Regions from separate parts of the Faecousia sp. genome, predicted to be linked through region 1. Evidence: riboswitches for the same ligand, from Rfam matches in the RefSeq annotation. Region 1 holds a riboswitch; the other holds the start of a gene.
The links. Region 1 has a riboswitch for cobalamin ahead of ACMKFF_RS07855 (S-layer homology domain-containing protein). Riboswitches for the same ligand answer to the same signal wherever they lie in the genome.

Region 1 (11,372 bases):
TGACAGGGACCGTCAGCGGAGAGGACGTGTCATACGCGCCGTCGATGTAGTAATACTGACCCCAGAACTCAACGCCCGCATTGGCGGCGTTGAAATCGTCCGGGCCGGTCAGGCTGCCGATGTAGCCATAGCCGCTGACCGTGAGCGTGTAGTCCTCGCCAAGGCCCTCCTGCAGAGCCTCCGCCACGGTCTTGTCCGACGTCGTGTCAAACGTGCGGTCCACTGCGCCGACACCGTTCACGCCGGTCAGCACGACCGTGACCGTCGTCCTGACGGGAGGCTGGTCGCCGCCCGGGTTCGGACCGTCCGTGCCGAGGACCGTCATGGTGGCGGAGACCTTCTGACCGGTCAGCTTGGAGAAGTAGTCGTCATACCATGCGCCGGACGTAATCTTCTTGGCATACTTGGCAAAGACGGCATGCTCCAGCACGCTCTCAACGGTGACGGACGTGTTGTACTTCGGCTGCGTCAGCACCAGATTCTCATGGGCAATGACGGCCGGATTGCTGGACTTGAACTTGTTATACTGCTCCTGACCGCCGACGGAGGAATAATCCGCCTGATCTCCGGCCACGATGCCAGCACCATGCGCGTCGCGGTAGTCATACAGCCACGTCAGGCCGCCGTTCTCGCCCGCAACGGCCTCGCGGAAGGCGTGCAGGCTCTTCGTCACGGCGTACCGCGACTCGTTCGCTCCGTCGTTCAGACCATCCCAGTAGTGGGCCTTGACCTGCTCCATGAGGTTCAGCGCATCGTCAAGCTCCGCCTTTGTCAGCGGCAGGACCTTGAGGGCGATCTGCTTCTGCACGGAGACGTCCTTTGTCTTGTGCTGCATGGTGACGGTCAACGTCACCTCCGCCGCGGCCTCGCCGGGCATCGGGCGGTAGATATTGGCGCGGTAGGCGTTGATCTCGGCCACATCCGGATCGCCCGAAGTGACGATGAACTTATAATCGTCATAGTTCTCGATGCCGGTAGCGCGTGCCGTGAGGAGCTGGATGTCGCCGTTCACGGCCTCGGGGTCGATGACCTCGCCGGTCACAACATAGGTCAGCTTTGTGACGAGATAGTTCTCGTCAAGCTCCTTCTGCATCTGCTGACGCAGCGGCTCGAGATCCTCGGCCGGGAGCGTCAGACGGAAGCCCTCGGCCTGCAGCGAGCTCTCGTTGAGCTGGAACGTCAGGGTCGGATAGAGATGGACCTTCGTGTCAACGCTCGGGCGTGTGACGCGGCCCGTCAGGACTTCGCCCGCCGTGCTGCCCTCGATGGAGATCAGCTTGGAATCGGATGTCCAGGCGAACGTGACGAACGGATAAGCGCCGGTACGCTGCGGGAGCTGCAGGTCGGAGATAATCTCCGCTTCGCTTGTATTCTGATTGCGGATGGTATCGAACGTAACGGAGGCCGCCGCCTTTTCGAGGTAATCCCGGACGGTGTCCAGATCCCAGTTCAGGATGACCATCGCCGTGATATCCGCGCTGCTCTCGCCGCGCGTAAGCGTCAGCTCCACGCCGGAGACGCGGGCAAAGTGCGCCGCAAGGCCCAGCGTTGCGGGGTCCGCGTTGAAATAGGTGATCTTGCCGTCGGCCGCGATGCCGGTCGTCTGCGCCACATCCATCGGATAATCGAGCGCGCCGGGGTCCTTCACGGTGACGGTGATGCCGTCAAGGTTATTTCTGCTCAGATAGTTTTCCACATAGGTGCAGAGGTTCGTATCCGTACCGGGGACCGGGTTCAGCGTGGACTTGCTGTCCAGCAGGGACTTGGCCGCCGTGACGAGCTCGTCGTTCTGCGCCTTCAGGGACTTCACCGTGATGAGGAAGGTCTTCGTCCCGGTCTCGCCGCCATAGGCCAGCGTCGCCGTCAGCTTCACATAGACCGTTCCCGTGGACGGGAGCGTCACAACGCCCTCCGGCGTGATGACCGCGCCGTTCGAGCTGGCCCAGGTGATCGTGCCGTCAAAGCCCTCGACCGTCGAAGCGAGCGCCAGCGTGCAGTTCTCGATGACGAGCGTCGGCTCGACCGTGAGCTTTTCCGCCGCGCGCGCAATGGCCTCGGCCGCCGCCGTGTTGACCACATGCGTGCCGCCCTGCCATGCCAGCAGCGGATAGCCGCCGTTGCGACCGTCATCCTGGTGGAAGGCTTCATTGCCGAGCGCGAGAACGAAGGCAGTCTCCTTCATCTCCACGGCGGTCTTGGCCGTCGCTTCGACATTGACGCCGTCCTTCGTGTTGCCGGTCGCAGCAGAGGCGGAGCCTTCGAGATAATAGCTGTTCCGAATTTCGGCCGCATATTCGCCGACGAGCGCGCCGCAGGAAGCGCCCTTGACGCTGCCGGTGTTATAGCAGTTCGTGACCGTGGGATCCGTGCCGCCGGTGTGCTTGCCCGCGATGCCGCCGACGCAGGTCGCGCCGGTAACGGAGCCGGTGTTGTAGCAGTTCAGGATCTGCACGCTGCCGTTTTCGGTGTAGCCGACGATGCCGCCGACATAGCCGCGGTTGTTGCTGCCGCCGTTGATCGCGCCGGTGTTATAGCAGCCCGTGATGGGCGCATAGCTCGCGCCGACGATGCCGCCGACCTTCGCGTCGGAATAGGCGCTGCTCAGCGTGCAGGTCACGCTGCCCTCGTTGCCGCAGTTCACGATCGCACCGCTGGCATAGACGCGCGCGGCGATGCCGCCCGTCACGCCGCCGTAGGAGGCCGCATTCGTGATGTTCACGCGGCTGACGCAGCCCTCGATACGGCCGTAGCTCTGGTTGGCGAAGGCGCCGATCGCGCCGTCGCCCTCGATCATACCGACAAGCGTGACATTCTTGATCACGCCGTCCGCGCCGAGATAGCCGCACAGGCCCATCGCAGATTCGTAGGTATCGTCATTATCGCAGCTGTAATAGCCGCTGATCGTCTTGCCGTTGCCGTCAAAGATGCCGCTGTACTGCAAGTTGTACTTGCCAAAGCCGCCCCAGCGGTTGGCCTTCGGTGCCTCTGCACTGTTGAGCACGAGGTTCACCATGATACGGGCGTTGATCGTCGTCTCACCGCCGTTGACCTTCGCGGCAAACCACGCCAGCTCCTCAGGCGTCTTGATGAGGTACCACGTCACGCCGTTTTCGGTCTTCGTCTCCGGCGCGGTATCGGAGGCCTTGCCCGTCCAGACATTGCTGCCCTCCTCGAGTCTGACCGTAACAGTCAGATCCTTGCCCGCGACCGTGAAGGAACCGGCCACATTCAGATAGCCGTCCAGCATAACGGCATAGGAATAGGTGCCGTCCGGCAGGCTGTAGACGCCGTTCACCGCCGTCTGCTCGCCGCCCTCGGCATGCGTCACGGTAATGTCCGCGCCGCTCAGCGCGCTGCCGTCGTCCGCCTTCACGGTGGCAATGCGCACACTATGGCGCGCCGCCTGCTGCAGCGTGACATGCAGGCTGTCGTTTTCGCCCGTGACCGTCAGGCTGCCCGACGCGGTCTCGTAGCCGAACAGGCTCGCCTCATAGGTGTAGCTTCCCTTCGGCAGGCGCCATGCGCCGTTCACGGCGCTCCACTGCTTGCCATCGGCATCACGAAGAACGAGCTTTGCCTCGGCCGGGGTCAGCGTCACGCTGACGGGATAGGTGCGGACCGAGAGGGTGACCGTGATGGTGCGGCCTGCGCCGTCGATCGTAAAGCTTCCGGTCACATCGTCGCACTCATCGCGCGTGACAAGATAGGTATAGCTGCCGGAGACAAGGCGATAGGTGCCGTCCTCCTCCGGGGTCTGCTCCACGTTCTGCGCATCGTAGACATGGACGGAAGCGCCGGTCATGTTGACGGAGAACGCCACGATGAGCTTGGCATCCGCATCCTGCCAGGCAAGGACGGGATAGCCGCTGTTCTGATTCTTCGCGTCGTTCACGAATGCGCCGCCGAGCTTCAGCACGGTGTCGAACGACTTCAGCTGCTCTTCCGTGAGGGCAGTCGTGTCGCCGGAGCCGCTGCCGATGGCCTGCGTGCCCGTGAGGTAATAGCAGTTCGAAACGGAGCCGCCGTTGTAGCCGATGAGCGAGCCCGCATAATTATAATTGCCCGCTGCCGCCAGTGTGATCGCACCGGCATTGTAGCAGGACGTCACGGTCGTGTTCGAATCCGTCTGGCCGAGAATGCCGCCGACGCGGTTTCCGGTGGCGGAGCCGACGTTATAGCACTCGCTCAGCGTAGTATAGTAGGCAGTGCCAACGATACCGGCCGAGAAATTGTTCGTACCATTGCTGATCGTGCCGAAGTTCGCGCAGCGCAGGACGGTCGAGCGCGCAGCGGACTTGCCGTTCAGACGGCCGACGATACCGCCGACATTCCGGCTCGTACCGGTGACCGTGGCATAGTTCGCGCAGGCCTCGATCGTGGCGCTGTCCGCCTGACCGGCGATGCCGCCGACATAGCCGCGGCCGGAGATGCTGCCGCGGACCGTCAGGCGGCGTACGGCCGCGCCGGTATCCAGGCAGCCGAACAGGCCGGCATAATCCGTCGTCTGCGAGACGAGCAGATTATCGATCGTGTGATACGCGCCGTCAAAGCTGCCCGCGAAGCGGCGGGCATCGCTGCCGATCGGCGTGAAGGCCACATTGCCCATGTCCAGATTGGCTGCGAGTGTCACATGCTTTCCGGCAAAGGCATTGCCGGAGGCGACCTGCGCGGACAGATAGGCCAGCTCCTCGCCGTTCGAGATGAGATAGGGATCGGCCTGCGTACCGGTGCCGCCCGCAAAGCCGTCTGCCACCGTTCCGTCCCATTCGATGCCGGGGACCATGGTGACCTTGACCGTCGTGTCGGCCTCGCCGAGCGTGAACGTGCCGCGTGCCGTCTTATAGCCCGCAGCCTTCACCTGATAGGAATAGTCCGCCGGGAAGAGCAGGTAGGAGCCGTCCTCCTCGGCCTGCATAACATTGTCGCCGTGCTTCACGGTAACGGCCGCCGTCGTGCCTGCGGCAAGGCCCGTGATCAAGAACGCCGCCTTATGGCGTGCAAGCTCCGTCATGGTCACGGGGACTTCAACGGCCGCATCCGTCACGGTAAAGCTGCCGGTGGCCTGCGCATAGCCGAAGGCCTCGGCCGTATAGCGGTACTCGCCCGCCGGAACGCTGGCCTTGCCGTCCGTCACGGCATAGGAAGCATCCGCGCTGTCCGTCAGCGTAAAGGCCGTGCCTGCAGGCGCGCCCGTGAACGTGACGCCATAGTACGTTTTGCAGCTGAAGTCCTTCAGATAGAGCGTGTCATCGTTCTTATCGCTGCTGTAGTCCTTGGAATACCCGATGGTCACGACGTCATTCGCCGCGACCTCCATCGTGTAGGTCTGGAAGGACGTCATCGCACCAGAATACGAAGCCTTGCTGGACTGCGTCAGGTTCGTTCCGTTCTTCGTGACCGCCATGTAGTCATAGTTGGACTCGCTGGAGACCTTATAGGAGAAGCGGAACGTACCGCCGCTCCGGAAGGTCAGCTTGAGGGTGGAAGTCGTTCCCCCCACACCCTTGTTGCCGGATATCAGGCAAGTCTCGTCGTCGCTCTCCGCAAAGGGATAGGAGGCGTCGTTTTCCACGGTCGCCGGAACGTCCGCAAAAAACTCATCAAAACTTGCCGCTGCTGCGACCGGGATGCTGCACAGCACCATGCACAGCACAAGGATCGCCGCGATCATTCGTTTCATGATCCAATCTTCCTTTCTTGATACGAAAATAATAAAAACACTGCGGCAGAGGGCCTCGTTTCCCCTGCCGCAGCCGTTTTCCTGCGTCATGGCGCACCTGCGCCGCATGCTTCTGTAGGTCTTCTGACTCGTGCTCCCGGGTCTCCCCCGCAACGCGGCGCTCAGCCTTCTCAGGTCGCCCCAATGACCGGCTTTCGCCCATGGAGCTCGCGTCTTGCACATACAGCGCCGGTCGGCGTTGCAGGCTCTCACTGCATTCCCTTGTCCATCCCCGGCTGTACATATGCCCTGCCGGAGCCACAAAAGCTTTTTGTTTTTAACTTATTCAGTATAGCATATTTCCGCAGCATTGTAAAGCCGGATGAAAAACGTTCCGACCCTATAACCGCCGTTGACGGAGCGCCGAAAATACGCTATAATTTAATTGTATATTATGATCCGCCCCCGGCGGGAAGGAGTGCAGCATTATGATCCAGTTATCTGATTTCTATGGCTACAGCATGTATACCATCTCTTCCGATACGCTTTCCGTCTCCGTGATGAGCCTCGGTGCGACCGTCACAAAGCTTGCTTATCTGGGCCGCAATGTCGTGGTCAGCCTGAAGACCCCGGACGACTATCTGCAGGACACCAGCTATCTCGGCGCGATCGTCGGACGCTATGCCAACCGCATTGCGGGCGGCCGCTTTCCGCTGAACGGCGAGACGGTGCAGGTCGAGCAGAACGAGGGCCGCAATCACCTGCACGGCGGCAGCGTCGGCTTCCACAAGCGCATCTGGGCAGCTGAATGCCTTGGGGAGCAGGCCGTTCGCTTCACGCTGCACACGCCGGACGGCGACGCGGGCTATCCCGGCGCGCTGACGATGCACGTCACCTATCGCGTGGAGGGCAGCCGGCTGTTCCTCGATTTTGAGGGTGTCAGCACAAAGGACACCATCCTTGCGCCAACGACGCACATGTATTTCAACCTCGGCGGCACAGAGAGCATCCTCGGAACGACGCTGCAGATCAATGCCGGCCGCTGGATCCCCGTGGACGGCGAGCTCATTCCCACCGGCGAGCTGCGCCCGGCCGAGGGCCCGTTCGACTTCCGCACGCCGCACACCATTGCGCAGAACTTTGACCACGGCTTCGTGCTCGACGGGCAGGACGCTCTTGTGGCAGAGGACGGCGGCGTCCGCCTGTCGCTGCACACGGACTACCCTGCCCTGCAGCTCTACACCGGTGAATTCCTCTCGGGCAAGCTCCATCCGAATCAGGGCTTTGCCATTGAGCCGGAGGCCTGCCCCGACACGCCGAACCATCCGGAATTCGGCTCCTCCGTGCTGAAGGCCGGTGAGACGTTCCATCGCTCCATCACCTATACCTTCGAATCCACCGCAAAATGAGCCGCGCCGATTTGCTCTACCGCGAGACGTGTGCACGCATCCTGCGCGAGGGTGTCTGGGACACCGATCAGTCCGTTCGCCCGCGCTGGGCGGACGGTTCCCCGGCCCATACGGTCAAGTGCTTCGGTGTGGTGAACCGCTATGATCTGCAGGAGGAATTCCCGCTCATGACGCTGCGCCGCACCTATTGGCGCTCATGCGTGGAGGAGCTTCTGTGGATCTGGCAGAAGAAGTCGAACAACGTCCGCGACCTCGGCAGCCACATCTGGGACAGCTGGGCCGATGAGAACGGCTCCATCGGCAAGGCCTACGGCTATCAGCTCGGCATCAAATACCGCTTCCCGGAGGGAGAGTTCGATCAGGTCGACCGCGTGCTATACGACCTGAAGCACAACCCGGCCAGCCGCCGCATTCTGACAAACCTCTACAATTTCGCCGATCTGCACGAGATGGCTCTGTATCCCTGCGCCTATTCCATGACGTTCAATGTCAGCGGCAACCGGCTCAACGCCATTCTGAATCAGCGCTCGCAGGACATGCTCACGGCAAACAACTGGAATGTCGTGCAGTATGCCGTGCTCGTGCACATGCTGGCGCAGGTCAGCGGTCTTGTCGCAGGCGAGCTCGTGCATGTAATCGCCGATTGCCATATCTACGACCGCCACATTCCGCTTGTCGAGCAGATGCTGGAGCTGGAGCCGTATCCCGCGCCGGAATTCCAGCTCGATCCTGCGGTCACGGACTTCTATGCCTTCACGCCGGACAGCGTGCAGGTGGAGAACTACCGCTATCATCCGTTTTCGGCCAGAATTCCTGTCGCCATTTAGGAGGAGCCATGGACTGCATCGTCAACGTCACGCAAAACTGGGGCATCGGGAGGGACGGCGATCTGCTTGTCTCCATTCCCACCGACCTGCGCCGCTTCCGCGCGCTCACGACCGGGAAGACCGTGATCTATGGCCGCAAGACCCTGCTCACCTTCCCCCACGCGCGCCCGCTGCCGAACCGCGAGAACTGGATTCTCTCAGCCACGCCCGGCTTTTCCGTGCCGGGCGCAGCGGTGTTTCCGTCGCTTGCGGCCCTGCAGGAAGCCCTGCGTACCCGTCCGGCCGATTCGCTGTGCCTCATCGGCGGTGCGAGCGTCTACCGCGCGCTGCTGCCGTGGTGCAGCCGCGTGCTGCTCACGCAGACCTGCGCCGACCTGCCTGCCGACCGGTTTTTCCCCGATCTGGACCGGCTCCCGAACTGGCGCTGCACGGACACCAGCCCCCTGCAGGAGGACGGCGGCCATTGCTTCCGCTATCTGACCTACGAAAACGACGCTCCGCTTCCGTTATAAACATAGAATTGCTCCCTTCTGCGCAGACTAAGCGCCGAAGGGAGTGATTTTTATGCCGATTTTACCTTTGACGGAAGAAAATTTCGAGCAGGAGGTCCTGCAGGCCGAGGGGCCGGTGCTCGTAGACCTCTTTGCCGCGTGGTGCGGCCCGTGCCGTGCGCTTGCGCCGGTGCTGGAGATGCTGGCAGAGGCCCGGCCGGAGCTGCGCATCGGAAAGGTCGATGTGGACGCCCAGCCCGAGCTTGCGGCGCGGTTTGACGTGCTGACCGTCCCGACGCTGCTGCTGTTCCGCTCCGGCAGGCTGCTCCGGCGCACGACCGGCGCAAAAACACCGGCGGAGCTGGAAGAATTTCTGCGGAGCGGCGAAGCATGAGATGCTATGACATGGCCGTGGTCGGGGCCGGACCGGCGGGCTGCACGGCGGCTCTCTATGCCGCCCGCGCCGGGCTGGACGTGCTCGTTCTCGAGCGGCTCGGCCCCGGCGGGCAGATGGCGCAGACGCAGCACATTGAGAATTACCCCGGCTTTCCGGAAGGCGCAGACGGAGCCGCGCTGGCAGACGGCATGAAAGCGGGTGCGGAGCGCGCGGGGGCCATTTTTCTGCTGGCCGACGTCCGCAGCGCGCAGCTCACCGGCCGCGTAAAGGAGCTGCAGACAGACGGCGGGCCGGTCCTTGCCCGGACCGTTGTGCTCGCCACGGGAGCGGGCCCGCGGAGGCTCGGGCTGCCGCAGGAGGACGAGCTGCCCGGCGTGAGCTACTGCGCCGCCTGCGACGGGGCGTTTTTCCGCGGGAAGGACGTCGCCGTGGTCGGCGGCGGCAATTCCGCCGTCAGCGAAGCCCTGCTGCTGTCGCGGCTGTGCCGCCATGTGTCGCTCGTGCACCGCCGCAGCACATTCCGGGCATCTGCCGCAGAGCTGGCGGCGCTGGAAAAGCAGGACAATGTGACATTCTGCCGGAACAGCATCGTAACGGAGCTGCTGGGCCGTGAGCGCCTGACCGGCATCCGCCTGCAGAACGGCCGGGAGCTGGAGATCAGCGGCCTGTTTGTCTGCATCGGCCGCACGCCTGTCTCCGCCCTCGGCGGCGAGCAGCTCCGCCGGACGCCGGACGGCTATTACTGCGCGGACGAGACGACACGGACCGGCCTGCCGGGCGTTTTTGCCGCAGGCGACGTGCGGGAAAAGCAGCTGCGCCAGATCGTTACGGCCGTCTCGGACGGCGCAGCGGCGGCGCAGCAGGCGGAGCATTATCTGGGCAAAACGTCCCGCAGGGCGGAAATATAGCGCGGATCCGTGCCGCAGCAGCCGCCGACGAGTGCAGCTCCGGCATCGATCAGCGTGCGCATATGCTGCGCGAATGCCGCCGGGCCCATGGAATAGATGGCCTCGCCCTCCGGCGAGATCTCCGGCATACCCGCATTCGGCTTGACAAGGAGCGGCACCTTCGCGGCCTGCTTCATATTGCGCACAAGGCTTTCGAGCTGGTCCGGGCCGGTGGAGCAGTTGATGCCGACTGCGGCCGCGCCGAGCTCCTGCAGCGTCTCCACGGCCTCGACGCAGGTCCCGCCGAAATAGCCGCTGCCATCGGCCTGCACCGTCATGCTGCACAGGACCGGCAGGGCGCAGACACTCTGCGCCGCCTCGAGGGCGACGGTCATCTCGTCGATGCCGAGCATGGTCTCCACAACGAGCAGGTCGGCCCCGGCCTCGGCCAATGCCGTAATTTGCTCCGTGTAAATTTCAAACAGCTCGTGATATGTCATCGTCCCGGCAGGCTCGAGCGGCACGCCGGTCGTTGTGAGGTCGCCTGCCACGAGCGCGCGGCCGCCCGCCGCCTCGCGCGACAGCGCAACGAGCTGCCGGTTCAGAAGCGCAACATCGTTCTCGCGGCCGCAGCGTGCAAGCCCGCGCCGGTTGGCGCAGAACGTCGGCGCATAGATGATCTGCGACCCGGCCGCGATATAGTCCCGCTGCAGAGCCAGCAGAGGCTCCGGATGCTCTGTGACCCAGACCTCCGTGCAGATGCCGCGCGGCATGCCCGCGCGCATCAGGTTCGAGCCGGTCGCGCCGTCGAGCAGTACGGGGCCGCGCGCAAGCAGCGCCTGAAAAGCTTCGTTTGTCATAGGTTCCTCCGTGGTATGGTTTTCTCTTCTATTTTACCCGCTCCGGCGGGAATTTGCAACGAGAAACTTCCGCATGCATTTTCGGTTGCATTCCGGTGGGGTTTCTGCTAGAATAGCGATAGATTCCATTCATTATTACAAGGAGGACAATATGAAAAAGTCCGTACTGCGCAAATATGCCACGCTGATCGCCACGGTCGGCGTCAATGTCCAGAAGGGTCAGGAGGTCTTCATCGCCGCCGAGCTCGATCAGCCCGAATTCGTAAAGATGGTCGTTGAGGAATGCTACCGCGCCGGTGCCAAGCGCGTTGTGGTGGACTGGGACTATCAGCCGCTGACGAAGCTCCATGTCCGCTGGCGCAGCCAGAAGAACCTCTCCACGCTGGAAAACTGGGAGGAGGCCCGCTGGCAGCACTATGTCGATGAGATTCCCTGCCGCATCTACCTGATTTCCGAGGACCCGGACGGTCTGCGCGGCGTCAATCAGGAAAAGATGGCCAAGGCCGGTCAGGCCAAGTACAAGGTCATCCGCCCGTACCGCGACCAGATCGAGAACAAGTATCAGTGGTGCATCGCGGCCGTCCCCGGTGTTGCGTGGGCAAAGAAGCTCTTCCCGAACCTGTCGAAGGCACAGGCCGTCGAGAAGCTGTGGGAAGCCATTCTGGCCGCCTCCCGCGTGGACGACGACCCCGTTGCCGCATGGAAGGCCCATAACGAGGACCTCGCCCGCCGCTGTGCCTATCTGAACGACCTCGGCATCACGGAGCTGGAATATCACAGCTCGAACGGCACGAATTTCAAGGTCGGCATGATCGAAGACGCCGAATTCAAGGGCGGCGGCG
Region 2 (11,372 bases), on a different contig from region 1:
CCAGGCGCGCAGCATTCGCTTCCGCATCAGCTTTTGAATTCGCGCACCGCGGGCTGCGGGACGCGCTCGAGAATTTCGGCAAGCACCGACCGCGCCGTCTCGTCATGCAGGCGGGCGCGCGGCGCGAGCACAAGGCGGTGGGCACAGACATCGGGCGCAGCCTTCGCGACGTCCTCCGGCAGGACATAGTCCCGCGCATGCAGGAACGCGCGCGCCTTGGCCGCGCGGCACAGGGCCAGACCGGCGCGCGGGCTCAGGCCGAGCTGCAGGCTCTCATGGCAGCGCGTGGCCTCAAGCAGGCGGGCTGTATAATCATAGACCGGGTCCGCCACGAACGTCATGGCGGCGGCATCCATCAGGCCGCCGAGCGCGGCGGCATCCGTCACGGGGCGCACCTGCGCAAGCGGGTCGGCGTGGTGGCGCTCCTTCATCAGCTCCACCTGACTTTCCCGGTCGGGGTAGCCCATGCTCAGGCACAGCAGGAAGCGGTCGAGCTGCGCCGGGGGCAGGAGCTGCGTTCCGGCCGAGCCGACGGGATTCTGCGTCGCCAGCACGAAAAACGGCTGCGGCAGCGGATGCGTCTTCCCGTCGACGGTCACGCGGCGCTCCTCCATAGCCTCCAGCAGGGCCGCCTGCGTCTTGGTGGAGGTACGGTTGATCTCGTCCGCCAGCAGCAGGTTCGTCATGACCGCGCCCGGCTGGTAGGAAAAGGCTCCCGCCTGCTTGTCATAGACGGAGAAGCCCAGAATGTCCGACGGCATCGTGTCCGGCGTGAACTGCACGCGGCGGGTCTCCAGCCCGAGCGCGCGTGCGAAGGCCATGGCCAGCGTCGTTTTGCCAACGCCGGGCACATCGTCCAGCAGCACATGGCCCTGCGCCAGCACGGCCATCAGGACCTTTTCCACGATCTCCCGCTTGCCGAGGATGACCTTCTGCACCTCGCGGAGCACCTGCGCCGCAAGCTCATATTGTTTCTGTTCCATCATGCCGCCTCCCGATATTTCGATTCGTATACGCAGCCGCCGTCCGGCAGCCGCTCCAGCGCGCAGAGGGCCAGCATGGCCTGCTCCGTCGCCATGAGATTTCCTTCCGTGTCCGTCAGCAGATGCGCATAGCTCCCGTCCGCCTTCCGGAATTCTGCAAGGCCTGTTTCGGGGTTCACGCTGCCGAATTCCTGCTCCGGATCGATGCCGAGCGCAGCCAGCGCAAGGAGGACCTGCGCGCAGCTCTCGGCGCTCGGCTCGCCGTAGGCCAGGAAGGTGCCGTCCGGCTGCATTTGATCCTTCAGCCAGGCAAGCGCCCGCTCCACGGTCTCGTCCCGGCCGTAGGGCGCAAGGGCCTGCAGGGCCATGGCCGTCATATCGGCCTCCGAGGCGCCGGAAACGAGGCCGAAGCCGCCGTCCGGCTCCTGCGCCGCGCGGATGGCCTCCACGATCCCGGCGCGCGTGTTTTTCGCCCGCTCCGGCTCCGGATAGGTCCCGGCATCGACCGCCAGCAGGGCAAAGATCAGGCCGTTGAGGCCCTGCGCGCCGAGCTCGCCCGCAAAATTCCACACGCCGTCGTCCAGCAGGTCCACGGTCGTGCCGTCCGGCCGCGTACCGAAGGCGGCCGGGTCGCCGCCGAGCATGGCGACGGTCAGGATCGTACGGGAATACTCCGTCGCCATGAGCGCATCGAGCGTGCCCTGCTCGGCATAGCGCTCCGTGACATGCCGCTCAAGCGCGGCAAGATAGGCGTCATAGCTCTCGTTCGCACCGCAGGCCAGCAGCGCCATGGCGAGCCAATCTCCGATGGAGCTGCCCGCCAGCTCCGCTGCGCGGCCCTCCAGGAAGCCCTCACGCACGCCGAGCAGCGCCCGGCAGCCCGCGAGTGCCTTTGCAGGCGCCGATCTTGCGCCGCAGCCCGCCAGCAGTGCAGCGCACAGCAGCAGGATCAGAATATTTCGCATTTGCTTCAAGGAACATGCTCCTCTCGTTTCCGTTCTCCGCCGGGTCCGTGGGGGCCGTTGGCGGCTCCGTGGGCTCCGTGGGCTCCGTGGGATCCGTGGGATCCGTGGGATCCGTTGGGTCGACCGTTCCGGTCTTCGGCAGGACGTCGCGGCGCGTCTCGGCGCACTTCGTGCAGACATAGTCCGCATAGCCGTCCTCCGTCTCCGTCGGCTCGACACGGGCCGTCTCCTGCCAGTCGTGGCCAAGCGGGATCTCCTGCCCGTCGCGCCAGACATAGCAGTAGCTGGACAGCACGCCGTAGCCGCCGCCCGTCGCGCCGAAGCCGTCGATATCCTTGCCCCAGGCCAGCGTAAAGCGCAGCGTCAGCACGTCGCCGTCGCCGAGCATCCATTCCGACAGGCCCTTGCCGGGGTAATAGCCGTTGACATCATACATCCAGCCCGCGCCCCAGGTGTAGTCGTGCTGGCCGAGGCTGTCGCGGCCGGGCGCGCCCGTCAGTGAGATGCCGTCGCGCTGGATGAGTGTCCAGAGGCGCTCCGGCACCTGCGCGCGAAACAGCAGGTCGCCGCGCGTCAGGCGCATGAGATAAAAACCGCCGTTCTTTTCCGCAAGGCCGTCATAGCCTGCCTCATAGCCGCAGTCCTCCAGCATCTGCAGCACGGTCTGCGCGGCCGTGTCGCCCTGTTTGATGCGGACGGTCTCCTCGTCGACGATTCCGAGGCCGACGGTCGTGGCGTCGATGCGGATGGTCGCCTCACCGATGTCGTCGCCCTCCGAGACCGTCTGATAGACGATCTTCACGGTGCGCATGGCGGAATTTCCGGCATCGTCCCACGCAAGGATGCGCAGCGTATATTCCCGCTCATCGCCGACGAGCGGCGCGGAGAAGCGCAGCACATATTCATAGCCGGACGCGGCGCTGCCGGTCGGGTTCGTCAGCAGCTCGCCGTCCATCGAAACCTGCAGATGGCTCGTGTAGATCGGTGAACCGTCCGTGCCCGTCCTCGCCCAGACGACGAACGTCATCGTCTGCACGGAGACGGGATCGGTCCGGCCGTCGCGGCTCGTCGTGATGATGGGCGGCGCATCGCCGATCTCGGGCTGATCGTCGTCTGCGAGCCTTGCGCGGTAGGAAATATGGTATACCGCGGCATCGCCGACGCGGCGGCCGTCGCGATATAAATATAGGGAGAAGGTATAGGACTGATTTAAGGTAAGGCGGACGGAGAAGTTCCGGTCGTCCGCCGGCAGAAGGCGCGTGCCGTTGTTTGCGGTGGAGCCGGACTCCTTATAATATACCCGCAGGCTCAGGTCTCCGCTGCCCGCAGCATAGGCATAAAACCGCAGCGTATCGCCGTCCAGCTCACCGGAGCGCCAGACGCGGCTGACAAGGTCCGTCACGATATGCGGCTCCTCGGGGCCGGGGGCCTCCGTGGGGGCAGGACCCGGCTCCTCCGTCGGCTCCGTTCCGCCGCCGGTGCTGCGCGTCGGCTCCTCGCTCGGCTCGGGCGTCTGTGTCGTCTGCGTGGCGGACGTCGCATCCGTCGGCTCGTCCGGCTCCGTAGATAGCTCGGCCGTTTCCGTCTCGTCCGGCTCTTCGGACGGCTCCGTCGGCTCCGGGGACTGCGTGAGGGGCACGTCGTCCGATGTGCCGCCGCTGCCGCCGCGCTCCTGTCGGTCCGGCTGCAGGACCTGCGCCTGCTCCGGCAGCGGATCGGGCGGGCGCACCTGTCCGCCCGTGAACACGACAGCCACCGCACCGGCCAGAAGCGAAAGGATCAGCACGGCCGTGCAGACCCGGCCCCAGATTGTTTTCCGTCTCATGGCACGACCCCCAGAAAAAAAGGACACTGCAACAATCGTTGCAGCGTCCGCATTTGCGCACAACAATATGCCCCGTTTCCCGCACCATGCGGGCAGAGCCTCCCCAAGCAGGTCTTCTGACTCACGCCTCGACGGCCGCGCGCGCCTTCTCAGGGTTCCCCAATGACCGGCTTTCGCCCTGCACGCGGCCTCCGCGCATACAGCGGCGGTACCGTCCGGGATTCTCACCCGGTTCCCTATCCTCTCCCGCTGCCCGGACGGCAGCGGAAGCACTTGAAGCTTCCATTGCTCTCAGTATAACAAGGGCCGATTTTTTTGTCAAGTCCGTTCCGGTGTGTGTTGCCGCATTCGCTAAAAAAATACGGATTTCGGTGCTTGACAGGCGCGCCCGCATGGTCTATAATCAAAGTAGTCCGCACAAAGCCTGTGCGGCATGAACTGAATATTCTGCTTGCAGAGACCGTATGTACGCAACGGCGCGGGGCGACCCCGTCAGGCATACGGGTAAACAAGGGAACGGGGATAATACCCCGAGGGAGGCGCGCTGCGCCTCTGGGATAACCGTCGCTGTGAGCGTTGAGTCCGCTGCCCGTCGGCGAAAGCCGGTCATTGGGGGATCCTGAGAAGGCAGGGCAGCGGCCGTGGGGGCTTTGCTCCCGGATGCGCGACCCAGAAGACCTACTGTGATGCATTACTTTGCCCGAATCGGTTGAGGGGATAGTCTATCTATCCTCTCAGCCGTTTTTTGTGCCCGATTCGGGGCAGCGGATGCGTTCCCGCTGCGCATGACCGGGTGTTCTCCTCCTGTGGGCGGGTCGGGTGCCGCCGACCCGCCCCACGATGCAGCAGCTTGCCAAAAACTCCATGTCTCCCATGTAGTTTCCTGTCAGGCTGTTTTTTTGCGGCCCGCCCGTTGGGCTTTGCGCTGATCTTTTGGACCGAACACGGTCTAAGGATAAATAAAATCGGGAAGCCACTAATCGTATCCTCAATGGCTTCCCCAAAAGAAAGGAAAACAGCATGAAAAGAATCCTGAGCATCCTGCTGGTGCTTGCCATGCTTCTGTCGATGATCCCTGCGGTCTTCGCGGCGGACTGCGACATCACGGTAAGTACCCCGGCGCCCGATCCCGTCAAGGTCGGTGCGCTGTACCAGCTCCCGCTCGGAACGGTGTTCACCGACCCGAACGGGCACGCTCTCAGCTTCGCGCTGAAGGCGGATTACGGCGATAAGGTCTATATCAAGGACAATACGCTGCAGTTCACCTCTGCCGAGGCAGGGGAATTCCGCATCGGCATTACCGCTACCTGCACGGACGGCGGCAGTGCTGAGACTGTCGTTCCCATCACGGTCGAGGCCGTGGAGGACGGCGACAAGAACCAGTACGGCTATGACGAGACCGACCAGGCCTCCGTCACCGTCTATGTGACCATCTCGAGCGACGGCGCACCGATCATCGGCAAGGACGACGGCGGCACCATCCTGTCGCATCTGGAGGTCAAGGTCCCGTACTTCCCCCTGTCCCTGTACGGTCTGGACGATTTTAACCGTTACCACACGGAGAACGGCTCCGGAAGCTATACGGACAACGAGATCGTGCAGCGCCCGACGCTCCTGCACCTCTACATCTATATGCTCGAGCGCTACTACCTCGGCGTGGCCGAGAAGGACTGCGGCAAGGGCACATCCGGCCTGCTGGAATTCACCGGCAGCGGCGAAGGCGTGAATGACATGCTCGGCGGCTCCTATGAGGATACGCGCAATGCGCTGCTCATCTCCGGCAGCGCCACGTCCATGTACATGCAGAACTTCTGGGGCCATGACGAGAACCTCATGTACTACCGCAACCACGTCTATCCCCTGATGTCTGCGGGCTGGGGCTCCACGGCAAACTACATTCTGCTGTCCGACAACGACACGATCGATCTGGCCATGTTCTCCAACTGGAGCTTCTGGACCTACGGCGCATTCGCCCGCTTTGACAAGGACGACTACACCGCCAAGGTCGGTGAAAAGATCACATTCGAAACGCAGAAGTATGACACCAAGTCCGTGTCCGACGGCGGCACGGAGTCCTTTGAGCCGATCACCGGTCTCAATGTGAAGCTCTACAATGAAAACTGGGAACAGCAGCAGGAGCTTACGAGCGAAGGCAGCAGCTACACGCTCGACACGGCCTCGCTGAAGGCCGGTACCTATTACCTGCTGGGCTATGACCCGAACTACGGCACGAAGAACGCCTGCTACGCCCCCGCAACGGCGAAGGTCGTTCTCACGAGCGAGGCACCTCAGCCCTGCCAGTGGGACGAAGGCGTCGTCACGACAGAGCCCACCTGCACGACGGCCGGTGTCAAGACGTTCTCCTGCAGCGTGCACGGTGAGACCCGCACGGAAGAGCTTCCGGCCCTCGGCCATGAATACGGCAGCGACGGCCTGTGCACCCGCTGCGGCGCGCAGGATCCCGCGATCCCCACGCAGGACGAGAGTGGCGTCTACTGCATTGCCAGCGAGAAGCAGCTGCAGTGGTTCGCAGCGAAGGTCAACGGCGGCGACACCGCCATCAGCGGCAAGCTGACGGCCAACCTCGAGCTGACCGAGGCCTGGACCCCGATCGGCACCCAGAGCCAGCCGTTTACCGGCAGCTTTGACGGCGACGGCCACAGCATCTCCGGCATGGACATCACCTATGCCGCCACCTCCGGCAGCGCCCCCTATCTCGGCTTCTTCGGCTATGTCAAGGGCACGGCTGACAAGAAGGCGGAGATCAGGAACCTGACGCTCTCCGGCAAGCTCGACATCACCGAGAACTACCGCAATTCCTACGCCTATTCCGGCGGCCTCGTCGGCGGTGCGGAATATGTTTCCTTCACCAATATCACGACGAACGTCACAATCACCGCGAAGAAGGGCTCCGCCCCCTATCCGTGGAGCTATGTCGGCGGCTTTGCCGGTATCGTGAAGAATGCAGACTTCCTGCGCTGCGTCAACAACGGCGCCGTGACCACGGACGGCGACTATGTCTCCGGCTTCGCGGCCAAGAGCGAGACGACGACCTACACCTCCTGCGTGAACAATGGCGCGATCACCGGCCGCACGAAGATTGGCGGCTTCGGCGCTTCCGTCAAGTCCACGAAGGCCGTTGATTCCTGCAACACCGGTGCCATCGGCCTTGCCGCCTATAACGGCAGCAATCAGGGTATCGGCGGTCTGTTCGGCGAGATCGGCTACGGCTCGACGCTCACGCGCTGCTACAACACCGGCGCCGTCACCGGCGACTGCTATGTCGGCGGTCTCGTCGGCTCGGTCGGCAGCGGCTCCGACGCCGCGAACGGCCCGAGCTACATCGTCGACAGCTACAACTCCGGCTCGATCACCGGCCACAGCGACAAGAACTACTGCGGCATCGGCGGTCTGGTCGGCAAGCTCGACGCCAGCTCCTCGAGAGTCTATGAGCAGAGCTACGTTCACAACTGCTATAACGTCGGCACCGTGACCGACCTTGGGCTGAAGACGATCAATGCCGGTGCGGCGATCGGTCTGATGCACGCGGATTATTCCACGGGCAGCTACCTCGAAGTGGAAAATGTCTATTACCTCGCCTGTGGCCTCGAGGGCCTCGGCAAGATGAACTATTCCACGATGCATGACCCGTCCGTCTTTGTGGAGATGACGGCCGTGGCCATGAAGGCCTCCGACTTCGTCACGAAGCTCGGCGCTTCCTTCAAGGCTGACGGAACCTGCATGCAGAAGGTCAACAGCGGCTACCCCGTCCTCACCTGGCAGCAGCTGGGCGAAGGCCAGAGCGAGCACACGTTTAAAGTGACCGCAACGGTCGACGCGACCTGCACCGAGGCCGGTTCCAAGACCTACACCTGCACGGCCTGCGGCGAGACGAAGGCGGAAGAGATTCCGGCTCTCGGCCACAATGTCGGCGAAGGCGGCATCTGCAGCCGCTGCGGTGAGAAGATCGCCTACCTGTCCGCGCTCCGCCTGACCGCCTACAACGCCTCCGGCGACTATGTCTTTACGCCGGAATTCGACGGTAAGACGGCCGAATATCAGGTCGCCATCCCCGATGCAGACGGCTTCAGCGCCTTCCTGTGGGCCACGCTGTCCGGAAATGCCCCGGAAGGCTCCACCATCAAGGCCGAGTGGACGAATCTGTATAACGGCAAGACCCAGTCCACGGCCATTACGTCCGGCAAGACCTCCGGCCAGAGCCTCGCAAACTTCAGCCGCGATGCCAAGCCGAACACCGTCACCCTGACGGTCGGCGTTGACGGCAATACGCAGACCTACACGCTCACCTCGTTCCGCACTCCGACCCTGTCTGCCCTGAACGTGACCGGCGCGCGCATGAACGAGACGTTCTCGCACCGCACGGCGGAATACACCATCGACACGACGGCAGATTCCATCACGCTCAGCGCCACGCCATATCAGGACGGCTACACCGTGACCTACAACGGCGCGGAGTCCGGCGAATGGACCCTGCAGGACGGCGAGAACGTCATGACCGTCGTCGTCTCCAACGCAGACGGCCTGTCGACCTCCTACACCGTCAAGGCAACGAAGCACGCCATCTGCAAGGTGCGTGCAGAGCTTGACCCGGAGAACGCCCTGCTGGTCCTGTATGACTCGTTCAACACCAGCATCTATCCGGATGAGAACGGCGACTATACCCTGATGGACGGCGCGGCCTACACCTACGTCGCAACGGCGAAGGGCTATGTCGGCAAGTCGGGCAGCCTGACTGCCAGCGCGGCCGAGCCAGTGCTCAAGATCACGCTGACCGCAGCCGAAGAGAACACGACCCTTGTCAAGGATCTCCCCGCCGAATGGCCTAACTTCCGCAACGGCAGCAATCACCTTGGCATCACGAACGCCCCCACGCCCTACACGAGTGAGGACAGTGAGCTGCTGTGGGCTGCGAAGTACGGCACAGGCCGGGCGGCCGCTCCCGGCTCCCCCATTCTGGTGGACGGTGGCCTCATCACCTACACCGGCAGCACCATCAAGCGCCTCGACGTCAACACCGGCAAGGTGCTCGCAGAGGGCACGATGGCAGGTACCTCCAGCTTCTCCATCAACCCGGCAACCTATGCCGACGGCATGATCTTTGTCGGCCTGTCCGGCGGCAAGATCCAGGCCTTCAACGCCAAGACGCTCGAATCCCTGTGGATCTACACCGATCCGCTCGGCGGCCAGCCCAACACCTCCCCGACGTACCACGACGGCTACATCTATGTCGGCTTCTGGAACGGCGAGAGCAAGCCCGGCAACTTCGTCGCCATCTCCGTGACGGATGAGGACCCGGCGAAGACGGACGAAGCCAAGCTCGCCTCCTGGTCCTATGCCTGCGTCGGCGGCTTCTACTGGGCAGGCGCTTATGTGACGGATAACCTCTGCATCGTCGGCACGGACGACGGCTCCGGCGAGGGCGACTATATCAACACCTCCGCCCTGCTGGTCTTCGACCGCCTGACGGGCAAGCTCCTTGACTCCCACTACGGCTGCAAGGGTGATATCCGCTCCAACGTTTCCCATGACCCGGATTCTGACCGCGTGTTCTTCACGTCCAAGGGCGGCTACATCTACAATGCCGCCATCGACTGGGAAACCGGCAGGATCACGGACTTCAAGTCTCTGGCGCTCAAGGACGCCGAGGGCTACACCAGTGAGGAAAAGCCCGGCGCCATCATGTCCACCTGCACGCCGTCCGTCTACAACGGGCGCATCTACCTCGGCGTTTCTGGCAACAAGGGCCAGTTCTCGCAGAATGGCGGCCACTGCATCGAGGTCATTGATCTCGACGTCGAAAGCGGCGAAATGAGCTATGCCTACTCCTATGGCATCGTCGGCTATCCGCAGACCTCGGCCATGGTCTCCACGGCCTATGTCGACAAGGACTTCGACGGCGACGGCGCGGGCGACGGCTATGTGTTCATCTACCTCCCCTACAACTATACCCCCGGCGGCATTTCCGTCCTGATGGATCGCCCGGGCCAGACCGAGCCGAAGACGGCCACGGATTCCGGCTACAGCGAGATCTTCACGCCGGAGTCCCCGCTGGCACAGTACTGTATCTGCTCCACCATCGCAGACAGCACCGGCACGATCTACTACAAGAACGACTCCTGCTACATGATGGCCATCACCTCGAAGATTCTGTCCATCGAGGTCAAGGAAAACCCGGAGAAGATGAGCTACAAGGTCGGCGAGACGTTCGACGCCTCCGGCATGAAGGTCGTTGCCAAGCTGGCCAACGGTCTCGAGCGGGATATCACGAACTATGTGACCTGGCAGGAAGGCCCCATCGAACAGGGTCAGACCTCCATCACCCTCTCCTACACCTACGGCTTCGACAGCGCCAATTACGGCCTGAAGACGAAGACGGCCGAGCTTGAGCTCGACGTCCTGCCCAGCCAGGATGAAGACGGTGTCTACCTCATCGGCAACGTCAGCCAGCTGCTCTGGTTCGCAGGCAAGGTCAACGGCGGCGAGACTGCTATCCGCGGCAAGCTGACGGCCAACATCGACCTGACCGGCATCGAAAACTGGACCCCGATGGGCTCCCAGAAGCAGCCGTTCACCGGCAGCTTTGACGGCGACGGCCACAGCATCACCGGCATGAGCATCACCTTCAACTCCGATGACAAGTCTGTCGGCGCTCCGTACCTTGGCCTCTTCGGCTATGTCAAGGGCACGGCCGACAAGAAGGCGGAGATCAAGAACCTGACGCTCTCCGGCAAGCTGGACATCACCGAAAACTACCGCAACTCCTTCGCTTACTCCGGCGGCCTCGTCGGCGGCGCAGAATATGTCTCCTTCACGGATGTGACCGTGGACGTTGCCGTTACGGCCAAGCAGGGCACGGCCCCCTATCCGTGGAGCTACATCGGCGGCTTTGCGGGCACCGTGGTGAATGCGGACTTCCTGCGCTGCGTCAACAACAGCACTGTGACCTCCGACGGCGACTATGTCGGCGGCTTCGCCCCCAAGAGTGAGAAGACGACCTACACCGCCTGCGCGAACAACGGTGCGATCACCGGCCGCACAAAGATCGGTGGTCTCGGCGCTGAGGTCAAATCCACGAAGGTCGTTGACTCCTGCAACACCGGCGCGATCGGCCTCGTCGCCTACGGCACGGGCAAGCAGGCCATCGGCGGGCTGTTCGCGGAGATCCGCTATGGTTCCTCCATCACCCGTTCCTACAACAGCGGCGCCGTCACCGGCGACTGCTACGTCGGCGGCCTTGTCGGCACGCTGAGCAGCAGCTCCGACAGCACGAACGGCGTCAACTACATCGTTGACTGCTACAACTCCGGCGCGATCACCGGCCACAGCGACAAGAACTACTGCGGCATCGGCGGCCTCGTCGGCAACCTCGACGCTGGCATGAGGAGCTACTCGCAGAGCTACATCCACAACTGCTACAACACCGGCACCGCGACCGACCTTGGTCTGAAGACAGCCGGAAATCCCGGCGCAGCCATCGGCTTCATGCATTCGGATTATTCCGAGGCCAGCTATCATCAGGTTGAGGACGTCTACTATCTTGCCTGCGGCCTCGAGGGCGTCGGAAAGATGGGCTACTCC

Region 2: another riboswitch for cobalamin. It lies ahead of ACMKFF_RS05990 (hypothetical protein); the one in region 1 lies ahead of ACMKFF_RS07855 (S-layer homology domain-containing protein).

What each region holds. Positions count from the first base shown of each region.
Region 1 is NZ_DBFZUT010000073.1:16,363-27,734, forward strand. Features, by position in the region: gene ACMKFF_RS07855 (S-layer homology domain-containing protein) at 1-5,680, opposite strand, end outside; cobalamin riboswitch at 5,776-6,000, opposite strand; gene ACMKFF_RS07860 (aldose epimerase family protein) at 6,148-7,068, shown strand; gene thyA (thymidylate synthase) at 7,065-7,895, shown strand; gene ACMKFF_RS07870 (dihydrofolate reductase) at 7,904-8,407, shown strand; gene trxA (thioredoxin) at 8,460-8,780, shown strand; gene ACMKFF_RS07880 (NAD(P)/FAD-dependent oxidoreductase) at 8,777-9,691, shown strand; gene ACMKFF_RS07885 (homocysteine S-methyltransferase family protein) at 9,655-10,530, opposite strand; gene ACMKFF_RS07890 (aminopeptidase) at 10,682-11,372, shown strand, end outside.
Region 2 is NZ_DBFZUT010000056.1:30,930-42,301, reverse strand. Features, by position in the region: gene ACMKFF_RS06000 (DUF58 domain-containing protein) at 1-15, opposite strand, end outside; gene ACMKFF_RS05995 (AAA family ATPase) at 27-983, opposite strand; gene ACMKFF_RS05990 (hypothetical protein) at 1,836-3,773, opposite strand; cobalamin riboswitch at 3,862-4,065, opposite strand; cobalamin riboswitch at 4,238-4,474, shown strand; gene ACMKFF_RS05985 (S-layer homology domain-containing protein) at 4,794-11,372, shown strand, end outside.